Regions from separate parts of the Pelomonas sp. SE-A7 genome, predicted to be linked through region 1. Evidence: predicted binding sites of a transcription regulator. Region 1 holds the regulator's gene; each other region holds the start of a gene.

The links. The regulator sigma-54, encoded in region 1, starts transcription at its own class of promoters, with help from an activator protein. The targets are predictions, from matches to a motif close to TGGCANGNAANCTGCTTT.
Region 2: the regulator sigma-54 is predicted to act here: its motif matches at 2,097-2,114, upstream of QT382_RS17725 (CmpA/NrtA family ABC transporter substrate-binding protein).
Region 3: the regulator sigma-54 is predicted to act here: its motif matches at 2,250-2,267, upstream of QT382_RS11100 (PEP-CTERM sorting domain-containing protein).

The regions. Positions count from the first base shown of each region.
Region 1 is NZ_JAUASW010000001.1:2,890,650-2,894,701, forward strand. It holds gene QT382_RS13035 (thiol:disulfide interchange protein DsbA/DsbL) at 1-273, shown strand, start outside; gene lptA (lipopolysaccharide transport periplasmic protein LptA) at 353-982, shown strand; gene lptB (LPS export ABC transporter ATP-binding protein) at 997-1,752, shown strand; gene QT382_RS13050 (RNA polymerase factor sigma-54) at 1,774-3,279, shown strand; gene QT382_RS13055 (THUMP domain-containing class I SAM-dependent RNA methyltransferase) at 3,335-4,052, shown strand, end outside.
Region 2 is NZ_JAUASW010000002.1:825,311-829,362, forward strand. It holds gene ntrB (nitrate ABC transporter permease) at 1-681, opposite strand, end outside; gene QT382_RS17725 (CmpA/NrtA family ABC transporter substrate-binding protein) at 692-1,912, opposite strand; gene QT382_RS17730 (ANTAR domain-containing response regulator) at 2,205-2,816, opposite strand; gene QT382_RS17735 (FKBP-type peptidyl-prolyl cis-trans isomerase) at 2,862-3,266, opposite strand; gene QT382_RS17740 (TRAP transporter large permease) at 3,368-4,052, opposite strand, start outside.
Region 3 is NZ_JAUASW010000001.1:2,442,307-2,446,358, reverse strand. It holds gene QT382_RS11115 (hypothetical protein) at 1-125, shown strand, start outside; partial or broken gene QT382_RS21075 (histidine kinase dimerization/phospho-acceptor domain-containing protein) at 433-630, shown strand; gene QT382_RS21070 (ATP-binding protein) at 693-1,097, shown strand; gene QT382_RS11105 (PEP-CTERM sorting domain-containing protein) at 1,240-1,965, opposite strand; gene QT382_RS11100 (PEP-CTERM sorting domain-containing protein) at 2,369-2,932, shown strand; gene QT382_RS11095 (SOS response-associated peptidase) at 3,011-3,835, opposite strand; gene QT382_RS11090 (hypothetical protein) at 3,906-4,052, opposite strand, start outside.

The DNA of each region.
Region 1 (4,052 bases):
GACATGCTGGCCCTGGCCGTGCGGCTGGGCGTGGACCAGGCCAAGTTCGCCGCCATGTACAACTCGTTCGCGATCAACGGCAAGATGGCCACGTCCAACAAGCTGAGCGAGGCCTACAACATCGACGGCGTGCCGGCCCTGGGCATCGCCGGCCGCTTCTGGACCTCGCCCTCCATGGTCGGCGCCGCCGGCATGAGCGAGCAGGACATGGGCATGCGCGCGCTGCAGGTCACGAACGCCCTGATCCAGGGCGTGCGCAACGGAAAGCTGTGACGCATTTGACGCCGGCTGGGGCGGGGGCTGGCCCTAGAATGGCCTGCAATTTCTGTGCCGCGATTGCACCTTCCCTGCCATGCGTCTTCCTGCCCTGCCTTCCGCACTGCCGCTGCTGCTGACCGCCCTGCTGGTCGCGGCACCCGTGGGCGCCGCCAAGGGCGACCGCGAACGCGATCTCAGCATCAGCCATGACGAAGGCGGCCGCGCCGAGCTGGCCAACCAGCTGACCGAATTCACCGGCAATGTGCAATTGAGCCAGGGCAGCCTGCTGCTCAGGGCCCACCGGCTGCAGCTGCGCGAGACGCCGGACGGCTTCTTCCAGGCCAATGCCACGGCCAAGCCGGGCGAGCAGGTCAGCTTCAAGCAGGACCGCGACAAGCCGGGCGAGAGCATCGAGGGTTTCGCCGACCAGATCGACTACGACGGCAAGGCCGAGACCGTGCGCTTCACAGGCAATGCCGTGCTGCGCCAGCTGCGCAACGGCCAGGTGTTCTCGGAAACCGTGGGCAGCGAGTTCGTCTACGACAACCGCAAGGAAGAATTCCTGACCAAGGGCGGCGCCCATGAGCGCAGCCCCAACGGCCGGGTCCGCCATGTGTTCACGCCTAGGCTCGCCGCCGAGGCCGCTGCGTCGGCCGCCAGCAGCCCGGCCGTGCCGCTGAAACCCAGCAGCACCCTGCAGACCGCTCCGCGCAAGCCCCAATGAGCCTGGAGCAAGCCATGACCGCCGGCCAGCCCAGCCGGCTCGAAGCCGAGGGCCTGCAGAAGACCTACGGCGTGCGCCGCGTGGTCAAGAACGTGCATCTGGCCGTGGACAGCGGCGAGGTCGTCGGCCTGCTGGGGCCCAACGGCGCCGGCAAGACCACCAGCTTCTACATGATCGTGGGCCTGGTGCGCGCCGATGCCGGCGAGATCCGCCTGGACGGCGAAGCGCTGGAGCGCCTGCCCATCCACCGCCGCTCGCGCCTGGGCCTGTCCTACCTGCCACAGGAAGCCTCGATCTTCCGCAAGCTGACGGTGGAGGAGAACATCCGCGCCGTGCTGGAGCTGCAGCAGGACGAGAACGGCAAGCCCTGGACCAAGGCCCGCACCAACGAGATGCTGGACAGCCTCTTGCACGAGCTGTCGATAGAGAAGCTGCGCGACAGCCCGGCGCCGGCCCTGTCCGGTGGCGAGCGGCGGCGCGTCGAGATCGCCCGCGCCCTGGCCACGCAGCCGCGCTTCATCCTGCTGGACGAGCCCTTCGCCGGTGTGGACCCGATCGCGGTGCTGGAGATCCAGCGCATCATCGGCTTCCTGAAGGCGCGCGGCATAGGCGTGCTGATCACCGACCACAACGTCCGCGAGACCCTGGGCATCTGCGACCGCGCCTACATCATCAGCGAGGGCGAGGTGCTGGCCGAAGGCACGCCGGACGAGCTGGTCGCCAATGCCGACGTCCGCAAGGTCTATCTCGGCGAACACTTCCGGATGTAAGGCCGATGGCGCTGCACTGAGATGAAGCCCACCTTACAGGTCCGCCTCAGTCAGCACCTGGCGCTGACGCCCCAGTTGCAGCAGTCGATCCGGCTGCTGCAGCTGTCGACGCTGGAGCTGCACCAGGAGGTGGAGCAGATGCTGGCGCAGAACCCGCTGCTGGAGGCCGACGAGGAGTTCGGCAATGCCGTCACCGCGCCCGAGCTGAGCGAGATCCGCGGCAATGCCGCCGACGAGCCCGATGCCTCGCCCGCCGGTGAAGGCGAGACCAGCGCCGAGATCAAGGCCGAGGACTTCGGCACCACCGAGCGCGACGACTGGGAGAACGGCACCGAGGGCGACGACTTCGACGGCATCCGCGAAACCCCCGGCAGCAGCGCTCCCGCGGGCGACGACGACGGCGAGCGGCCCGAGTCCGAAGGGCCCGGCATCAGCCTGCAGGATCACCTCAAGCAGCAGATGGCCGGCATGTCGCTGAGCGAGGAAGACCGCGCCGCGCTGTTCGTGCTGATCGAATCGCTGGACGAGGACGGCTACCTGGCCGACCCGCTGGAAGAGATCGCCGCCGCCCTGGCCGGCGAGGCGGCCGACGCCGAGGAACTGGACGAGCTGCTGGACCGGCTCAAGGTGGCCCAGCGCTGGCTGCAGAGCATGGAGCCCACCGGCGTCGGTGCCCGCGACCTGTCGGAATGCCTGCTGCTGCAGCTGCGCGCCCGGCCGCGCAGCCAGGTGCAGGTTGTCGCCATCCTGATCTGCAAGAGCCTGCTTGAACACCTCGCCAGGCGCGACCTGCGCAAGCTGATGGCCCTGACCGGCGCCGACGAGCAGCTGCTGCGCGAGGCGCAGGCCCTGATCCAGAGCCTGGAACCCAAGCCGGGCCGGCAGTTCGCGCGGGGCGAGGCGGCGGCCGTCGTGCCCGATGTGATCGTGGTGAAGAGCGGCCGCGGCTTCAAGGTCATGCTCAACCCCGAGGTCGCGCCCAAGCTGCGCATCAACGAGCTCTATGCGCAGGCGCTGCGCCAGACCCGCGGCGGCATCAGTAACAGCCCGCTCGGCGGCCAGCTGCAGGAGGCGCGCTGGTTCATCAAGAACATCCAGCAGCGCTTCGACACCATCCTGCGGGTCTCGCAGGCCATCGTCGAGCGCCAGAAGGGCTTCTTCCAGCATGGCGCGCTGGCGATGAAGCCGCTGGTGCTTAGAGAAATAGCCGACGAGCTGGGCCTGCACGAATCCACCATCTCGCGCGTCACCACGGCCAAGTACATGGCTACGCTGCACGGCACCTTCGAGCTCAAGTACTTTTTCGGCTCGGGCCTCAACACCGAGGCCGGCGGCAATGCCTCCAGCACGGCGGTACGGGCACTGATCAAGCAATTCGTCGATGCCGAGGATCCGAACAAGCCGCTCTCGGACAGCTCGCTGTCGGAGATGCTGGAGGAGCAGGGCATCCAGGTGGCCCGCCGCACGGTGGCCAAGTACCGCGAGGCGCTGAAGATCGCGCCGGCCAATCTGCGCAAGGCGCTGTGAGCCGGGGCCTGGGGGACAATCGGCGCTTCTTTGCCTTGTCTCCTCTGGCCCGCCGATGTCCCGCCCCGAATCCCTAGAACTCTTTGTCTCCTGCCCCGGCGGTGTCGAACCGCTGCTGGAGGCCGAGCTGCGCGCCCTGTTCCCGCGCGGCCTGCTGGAGCCGCTGCGCGGCGGCGTGGCCGTGCACAAGGCGCCGGCCGAGGTGGTGCTGAGCATCAACCTGGAAAGCCGCCTGGCCCAGCGGGTGCTGGTCGAGCTGATCGAGGGCGGCTACCGGCATGAGGACGACCTCTATGCCCTGGCCCGCAAGGTCGACTGGACGCGCTGGATAGGCCCCAGCGAGACCATCAAGATCGACACCACGGCCCAGCGCTCGCCGCTGCGCAGCCTCAATTTCGCCACGCTGCGCATCAAGGACGCGATCTGCGACACGATCCGCGACGCGACCGGCGAGCGGCCCAGCGTGGACACCCGCGAGCCCGACCTGCCCGTGGTGCTGCACCTGAGTGAAGAGCGCGCCGCGCTCTACGTGGACACCTCGGGCGCGCCGCTGTTCAAGCGCGGCTGGCGCCTGGACAAGGGCGATGCCCCGCTGAAAGAGACGCTGGCCGCCGCCATGCTGGCGGCGGCCGGCTGGCAGGGCACGGCCGAGACCGGCGGCGCCCTGCACGACCCCTGCTGCGGCTCCGGCACCATTCCCATCGAGGCGGCCCAGATCGCCTGCGGCATCGCCCCCGGCCTGCAGCGCCGCTTCGCCTTCGAACGCCAGAAGC
Region 2 (4,052 bases), on a different contig from region 1:
CAGATAGGGCAGGACGGCCGGGAACAGGATGCGCGTGATCACCTTCCATTCGCTGAGCTTGAGCACGCGGGCCACGTTCAGGTAGTCCTGCGGCACACGCTGCACGCCCACCGCGGTGTTCACGACCATGGGCCAGATCGAGCAGATGAAGATGGTCCAGATCGCCGCCGGGTTGGCGCTCTTGAACACCAGCAGGCCGATCGGCAGCCAGGCCAGCGGCGACACCGGCTTCAGGAGGCTGATCAGCGGAGAGACCATGCGGCTCGCGAACTCGAAGCGGCCGATGATGAAGCCCAGCGGGATGCCCACCAGGGCCGCCAGGCCGAAGCCCAGGCCCACGCGCTGCAGCGAGTTGAGGATGTTCCAGCCTATGCCCTGGTCGTTCGGTCCCTTGCTGTAGAACGGGTCGGCAAACAGCTTGACGGCGGCATCGAAGGTTTGAACGGGCGTGGGAAAGCTGCCGCCCTTTTGCGTCAGCAGACCCCAGACGCCCACCAGCAAGGCCAGGCCGAGGATGGGTGGCAGGACGCGCATCCAGAAGGCGCGCCAGTCGATCGGCGTGCGCGGCTTCTTCGGAAGCGCGGGCGCTGCCGTGGCGGCCACGCGGGGCTTGGCGGCAGGCGCCACCGGCTCGTCGACGACGCTCACTTCGCGCGGTGAATGAAAGACTGCGGAGACCATGCTGAACTCCTCAGGCCTTGACCTTGAACGAATCGGCGTACTTGGCCGGATCCTTGCCGTCCCACACCACGCCATCTATCAGCTTGCTGGAGCGCATCGCGTCCTTGGGCACGCTGACCTTGAGCTGCGCAGCCGCCTGCCTGTAGAGATCGACCTGGTTGATCTGCTTGGCCACGCCCAGGTAGTCCGGGTGCTCCTTGATCAGGCCCCAGCGCTTGTGCTGGGTCAGGAACCACATGCCGTCCGACAGGTAGGGGAAGTTCACCGCGCCGTCGGCGAAGAACTTCATGTGGTTGGGGTCGTCCCAGGTCTTGCCCAGGCCGTTCTGGTAGCGGCCCAGGATGCGCTGGTTGATCGCGTCGGCGCTGGTGTTGACGTAGGACTTGTCGGCGATGGTGTCGGCCATCTTCAGCTTGTTCTGCAGGCCGGCATCGATCCAGCGGCTGGCCTCCATCACGGCCATGATCACGGCCCGCGCGGTGTTGGGGTACTTCTTGGCGAACTCGCCGGTCGTGCCCAGCACCTTCTCGGGATGGTCCTTCCAGATGTCCTGCGTGGTCACCGCCGTGATGCCTATGCCGTCCATGATGGCGCGGTGGCCCCAGGGCTCGCCGACGCAGTAGCCGTCCATGTTGCCGACGCGCATGTTCGCCACCATCTGCGGCGGCGGCACGGTGATGACCTTGGCGTCCTTCATGGGGTTGAGCCCGAAGCTGGCCAGCCAGTAGTACAGCCACATCGCATGGGTGCCGGTCGGGAAGGTCTGGGCGAAGGTGTATTCGCGCTTCTCCGCGCCCATCAGCTTGGCCAGCGAACCGCCGTCCACCGCGCCCTTGTCGGCCAGCTTCTTGGACAGCGTGATCGCCTGACCGTTGTTGTTCAGGGTCATCAGCACGGCCATGTCCTTCTTGGGACCGGCGATGCCAAGGTGCACGCCGTAGATCAGGCCGTAGAGCACATGGGCCATGTCCAGCTCGCCGTTGACCAGCTTGTCGCGCACGCCGGCCCAGGAAGCTTCCTTGGTCGGGATGATCTTGATGCCGTACTTCTTGTCGAAACCCAGCACCGAAGCCATCACCACCGAGGCGCAGTCGGTCAGCGGAATGAAACCGATGCGTACCTCCTCCTTCTCGGGCTTGTCCGAACCGGCGGCCCAGGCCCCGGGCATCGCCAGACTTCCCAAGGCAGCGCCGGCCGCGCCGGCCAGCAAAGTGCGGCGTTCCTCGCTCATCAGACCCTCCTTGCGGTGCGTGGGCTTCGCAGTCGTTTGATTCATGGCAGCAATCTCCAAGCAGAAAAGGACAAAGGCGTCGCGACCGCAGACAAGCCATTCAGCCTGTCTCCATCGGTCGGACGCCTTTGTCCTTGTTCGATTCCAGAGAGGCCCACGCCGTTGTGGGCCCGTCACTTTCAGTTCAGCAGAAAGCGTGCCAGCGGTTTTCGGGGAGGTTTGGCGGGGTTGGAACGGTTTGGCGCACCGTTCGCCGGCAAGGCCGCGCCAGTTTGGTGCACCGCAGCATCAATCAGGACGGACGCAGCAGCTGGTGGGCCTCGATCACGCGCTCGGCCACGGCGGCCAGCGGCTCGCCGCGGTCCATGGCCAGCTTGCGCAGGCGCTTGTAGGCTGCGTCCTCGTCCAGGCCCTGCTCGCTCATCAGGATGCCCTTGGCCTTTTCCACGCTCTTGCGGCCGGCCAGCTGGGCCTGGGCGCGGCCCAGTTCCTGGCGCAGCGCCAGGTCCTGCTCGAAGCGGGCAATCGCCACCTGCAGCACCGGCGCCAGGCGCTCCGCGCGCAGGCCGTCCACCACATAGGCACTGACCCCGGCGCGCAGCGCGCGGCGCATGGTCTCGCCGTCACCGTCCTCGGAGAACATCACCACCGGCCGCGGCAGCGTCTCGGAGACCGTGGCCAGCATCTCCACCGTGTCGCGGGTCGGCGATTCGCTGTCGACGATGACCACGTCGGGCTTCAGCCGCTGCACGCAGTCGTGGATCAGGGTGGCCTGCTCGACCACGCCCAGCACCTCGCAGCCCAGGCGGGTCAGCTCGTCGCGTATCAGCGCAATGCGGTGCGCCCCGTCGTCTATCAGCAGGACACGGAGGCTGGACGGCGGGAATTCGGGGGCATGGGACATCTTGGCCGGGGCGGCGCAAGAACTGTGCCCAGCAGCCCTTGCGCCTCAGGGCGCGACGATGGCAATCAGCTCGATCTCGAAGTTCAGCGGCGTGTTCGGCGGGATGAAGCCGCCGCCGGCGCCCTTCTCGCCATAGGCCAGGGCCGCCGGGCAATGCAGCTTGGCCTTGCCGCCGACCTTCATCAACTGCACACCCTCGGTCCAGCACTTGATCACGCGGTTGAGCGGCAGGTCCATGGGCTGGCCGCGGGCCACCGAGCTGTCGAACTCGCGGCCGTCCAGGAAGCGGCCGACGTAGTGGACCTTGACCTTGTCCGTCGCCTTGGGGCTTTCGCCGGTGCCGGCGACGATCTCCTGGTAGACCAGGCCCGAGGCCGTGGTGACCGGCTCGGCCGCCTGGGCCGAAGCGAACGCAAGAAAGGACAGACTGGCGAGGAGTAGCTGGCGCATGGACAGGGCCTGGTGGGTTTGCTTGGGTCCCGCATCATCGCACCGCCGCCCCATGAAAAAGGCCCGCCGAAGCGGGCCTGCGGACCAGGGGATGCGCCGCGCTACTTCAGCAGCAGGTGCGGCAGCCACAGCGAGATCTGCGGCACATAGGTCACCACGCCCAGGAAGACCAGCATGGTCAGCAGCCAGGGCCAGACGGCCACGGTCAGCTCCGAAATGCCCATCTTGGTGATGCCCGAGGCCACGTAGAGGTTCAGGCCCACCGGCGGATGGCACATGCCCACCTCCATGTTCACCACGATCAGGATGCCGAAGTGCACCGGGTCAATGCCCAGCTTCATCGCCACCGGGAACAGGATGGGCGCCAGGATCAGCACGATGGAGCTGGGCTCCATCACATTGCCGGCCAGCAGCAGCAGGATGTTGCAGACCAGCAGGAAGGCGATGGGCCCGAAGCCCTGGCCTATCATCCAGTCGGCCATGGCCTGCGGAATGTTCTCGCTGGTCATCAGGAAGCTGAACAGCACCGCATTGGTGATGATGTACAGCAGCATCGCGCTCATGCTGGCCGAGTCCAGCAGCACCTTGGGCAGGCGCTTCAGCGACATGTCCTTGTAGACGAAGGTGGCGATGATGAAGGCGTAGACCGCCGACATGGCCGCCGCTTCCGTCGGCGTGAAGACGCCGGTGTAGATGCCGCCCATCACGATGACGATCAGCAAGAGGCCCCAGACGCTTTCGCGGAAGGCGGTCCAGCGCTCGGCCCAGCTGGCCTTGGGCATGCGC
Region 3 (4,052 bases), 450 kb from region 1:
GCGCCTGCCGATACATTACCAATCAAGCTCGGGCCGAGTGTGATGCGCTGTGGGGCGATGATAAGACGCGATGCCTAATTAACTCTGGGCGCGATGAATTGATTTGCGGCTTGGCATGTCTATAGTGGATTTTGGCGCTGCTGGCCAAATGGTCTCAAGGCGCGACGAGGTGCCCGGGAGTTCAAACAAGGGCGTTGCGTTGGTGCGTCGAGGTCTGAACGGTGTGCTGCGCTTGCCCTGAAGGCTAGGTCGGTATTGCGAGACTTTGATGGGCACAGCCCTCACTGCGCCCGCGCAGAAGGTCGACGAACCCACGGTGTCGGCGATCGGGCGGCAGGCGACGGCCCGCAGTCCGGCGGCACGGCACCGCATCAGCTCGACGAAAGGCAGGGCACGCGCGAGGTGCGCGAGGCGGCCCAGGTTTTCAATGGCATGGCCCGTCAGCTGCGCCAGCAATTCACGCAGCGGGCCCTGATGGTCAGCGCCATCTCGCATGACCTGCGCACGCCGCTGACCCGGCTGCGCATGCGGCTGGAAACCCTGGGCCTCACGGGTGATCCGCTGGAGAAGTCGGTGACCGACATCCGCGAGATCAATGCCTTGATCGACACCGTGCTCGAAGTATTCCGCGGCGACAGCGGTGCCGCCGAGCCGGCCCAGGCCTGCGATGTGGCCGCGCTGCTGCAGTCGCTGTGCGACGACCTGGCGGAGCAGGGCCTGAAGGTGACTTGCGCGGCCGGTGGCGAAGCGCTGATCCGCTCCATCCGGCCTCAGGCCTTGCGTCGCGTGCTGGGCAACCTGATAGGCAATGCGCTGCGCTGCGCTATGCGGGCAGTGCCGAGGTGGGCTTGCAGCGCGAGCCGCGTGGCCTCGGCTTCATCATCACCATCGAAGACCGCGGGCCGGGCATTCCGGTCGACAAGCTGGAGTCGGTGTTCGAGCCCTTCTACCGCGTGGAGGCTTCACGCAACCGGCATACCGGCGGCATGGGCCTGGGGCTCTACATCGCCAGGGACCTGACGCAGCGCATGGGCGGCACGCTGGTGCTGCGGCCTCGCGAGGGCGGGGGACTGAGGGCGGAGCTGCGACTGTCCTGAGGCCTGTGTCCAGCCTAGCGGGACCCCGTCAGCGGCGCAGCGTGTCGCCGATGGAATGCAAAAGGCCGACAACCCTAGGGCGTCGGCCTCGAAGGGCGCCCCGCATTGGCGGAGGCGCGCTCAGGTCTTGATCAACAAGAGCTCAGCGACGGCGGCGTGCCACCAGGCCTGCCAGGCCCAGGCCGACCAGCGCCAGGCTGGCCGGCTCCGGCACATGGTTCTCGCCGCTGCCGGTGTCGAACGCGATCTCATTGAGGTTGATGTAGGTGTCTTGGTGCGCAGAATCGAAGACGACGCGCACATAGCGGCCGGTTGCATCCGTCAGGTCGAACACCTGATGCGGCGTGCCGATGTCGTAGGACAGCAAGTTGTTGTCGTTGTTGCCGTACATGGCGTTGAACGCACCCAGCGAGCTGCTGACGGCGAAATCGGCGGTGTCGGAGATCAGCAGGTGGAAGGCATCGACGCCCTGGTAGTCGTGGTCGTTCCACATCGCCAGCCGTGCGAGGGTGTAGGAAGCACCCAAGTCGATGTCGACGACGGCACCGGCAAAGGCAAAGTAGCCTGCCGGGAACAGCGGCCACGTCGACGAGCCCAGTGCGGTCGGCGACGAAGCCAGGTAGGTGTCGAAGTCGGTCACGCCGTTGACGTAGTTGCTGGACAGGCCGGACTGGTCCACCAGCAGGCTGGCGACCAGACCGCAGCAGGCCGACGCCGACGACGCGATCACGGTTCCAGATCGAATGGCGCCAGCCGACGCTCCAGCCGTCAGGCCAGCCAATGCAAGCGCCGCGATTGCGGCGCGAAGGGCTTTGATGTTCATGGACGATCTCCAGGTCGTTACACGCAATCCCTTGCCGTTGAGCAAGGGGCTCAGGTTCCGAGCCAGGGTCGAAGCAAATGTGGTGCCAACAAGAAAAATCCATTGCTTTCAAGGACTTGAAGACCGGACGGCAAGGCGGTGCTGCCGGCATGTAAAGCACCTCGACAAGAGCCGGCGGCGGGGCCGAACGCATCTGTCCGGCAGGTGGCTCGGGCTCGGGGCTCGCTGAGGACGCCGCTCAGCCTGTTTCGGCGGCCTGTTGGGCGATTGCCGTCGGGTTCCGTTACAGATGCGCACGAAACCTCAGCTATGTCCTTGATTCCATTGGGTGGCACGGTGATTGCTGACGATTCGGGTTTTTCGCCCTGAGGTGCTCATGAGATTGATTCGAGGCTTGATTGCAAGCGTTTTGATGGCCGGTGCTTCGTTGGCCGCCGTGGCAGGACCCGTGACCGCCAAGGTGGTCTTCGATCTGAACAGCCAGATCAGCGGCACCACCTGGAAACAACCCGCGAACTTCACCGACCTGGTGTCGGCCGTGACCGTCAACGACCTGGATCTGGTGACGATCTCGATCTCCTTCCTGCCCGGCCAAGCGCTGCGCTGGAACGGCCAGGGCAGCATCGAGGCATGGCTGGGCGTGGACACCGTCTCGTCGTTCGGCACCTCGCAAGGTTCGCTGACCTTCACCGGCCTGCAGAGCGGTCCGGCCTGGTCGGCCGCCATCGCAGACAGCAGCAGCTGCTGCGCGCATCTCGGCATCACCCAGCGACTTTTCGGCGACGGTGTCACGCGCGAGTTCACCGGTCTCGACATCGGCTTCAAGGCAGATTTCTACGACAACAAGAGCCACACGTTCTCCCAGATCGGCTGGACGGCGCTCTTCCAGGGCAACGGCTTGGAAGTTCGTCAGGTGGCAGTCGTTGACCAGTCGGTGCCGGAACCGGGCATGCTGGCGCTGGTCGGCCTTGGCCTGGCTGGGCTGGCCGTCGCGCGACGTCGCCAGTCCTGAGCGATTCGGCGCACCGGGCCTGCGGCTCGGTGCGGCCTGCGCCGTCAAGCCCTTGGCCCGGGCGTCCAGGCGCCGCGCCTAGAACAGGTCGCCGGTCACCGGCCCAGGCTCGTCCGGCAGCGGTGGGTCCTTGGGCCTGGCCCGGCTCCTGCGGGCCTTGATCGCGCGGGCCGCCGGGTCGGTGGCGGCATCGCGCCAGGCGTCCTCGAACAGGTCCGGCTCGTTCTGCCAGGACTTGGGCTCGGCCAGCGGCTTCCAGGCCAGGGGATCGGGCTGCGATTCCAGCAGCTCGGCCGGATAGGGCCGGATCAGGCGCTCCGCCAGCTCGTTCGTGCCGAACAGCCAGTCGTCGTAATCGGACCGGAACAGGATCACCGGCATGCGTTTCTCGTCGGCGGGAGGATGCAGCTTGCCGAAGATGCCGTGGCCGTCGGCATTCACGGTCAACATGGTGAATGACAGCACCTCGGTGCCCTGCGGGTCGAACCACAGTCCCCACAGGCCAGCCACGCCCAGAGGTTCACCGGTGCGATGCCGGATCAGCCAGCGCACCGGCTCGCCGGTCTCGTAGCTGAACTCGTACAGCCATTCGACCGGCACGATGCAGCGGTGTCCGTAGGCCCAGGCCTTGCGAAACGCCGGCTTGGTCCGCATGGTCTCGGTGCGGCAGTTGTAGGTGTGCCGGCCGAAGGCCAGGTCCTGTGCCCATTCGGGCAAGAGACCGTAGCGGCCCAGAAAGCAGGCCCGCTCCTTGAGGTCGGCCTTGTGGTCGGGCCGCATCAGGAAAGGGGCGCCGACGCCGGGCGACACCATCTCGGGCGGATCGACCTCGTCCGGACGCACCACGCCGAAGTTGGCCAGCAGGCGATCCTGCAGGGTCACGGGCTTGTAGTTGGAACACATGCGGACGGGGGCTGGCGCGTAGGCGAGCCGCTATCCTAGCCCGCGCCTGCGGCGGGCTGGAGGCCCGCACTCACTGGATCGCCGCGATGCTCACGGTCCGGACGACGCCAGCGCAAAGCGCCGACGTGCCCACCGTGCCGGCGATCGGGCGGCAATCGGCAGCCGACAGGCCCAGCAGGTGCGGCCCGGCGGTCAAGGCGCGAGCCGGGATGGCATA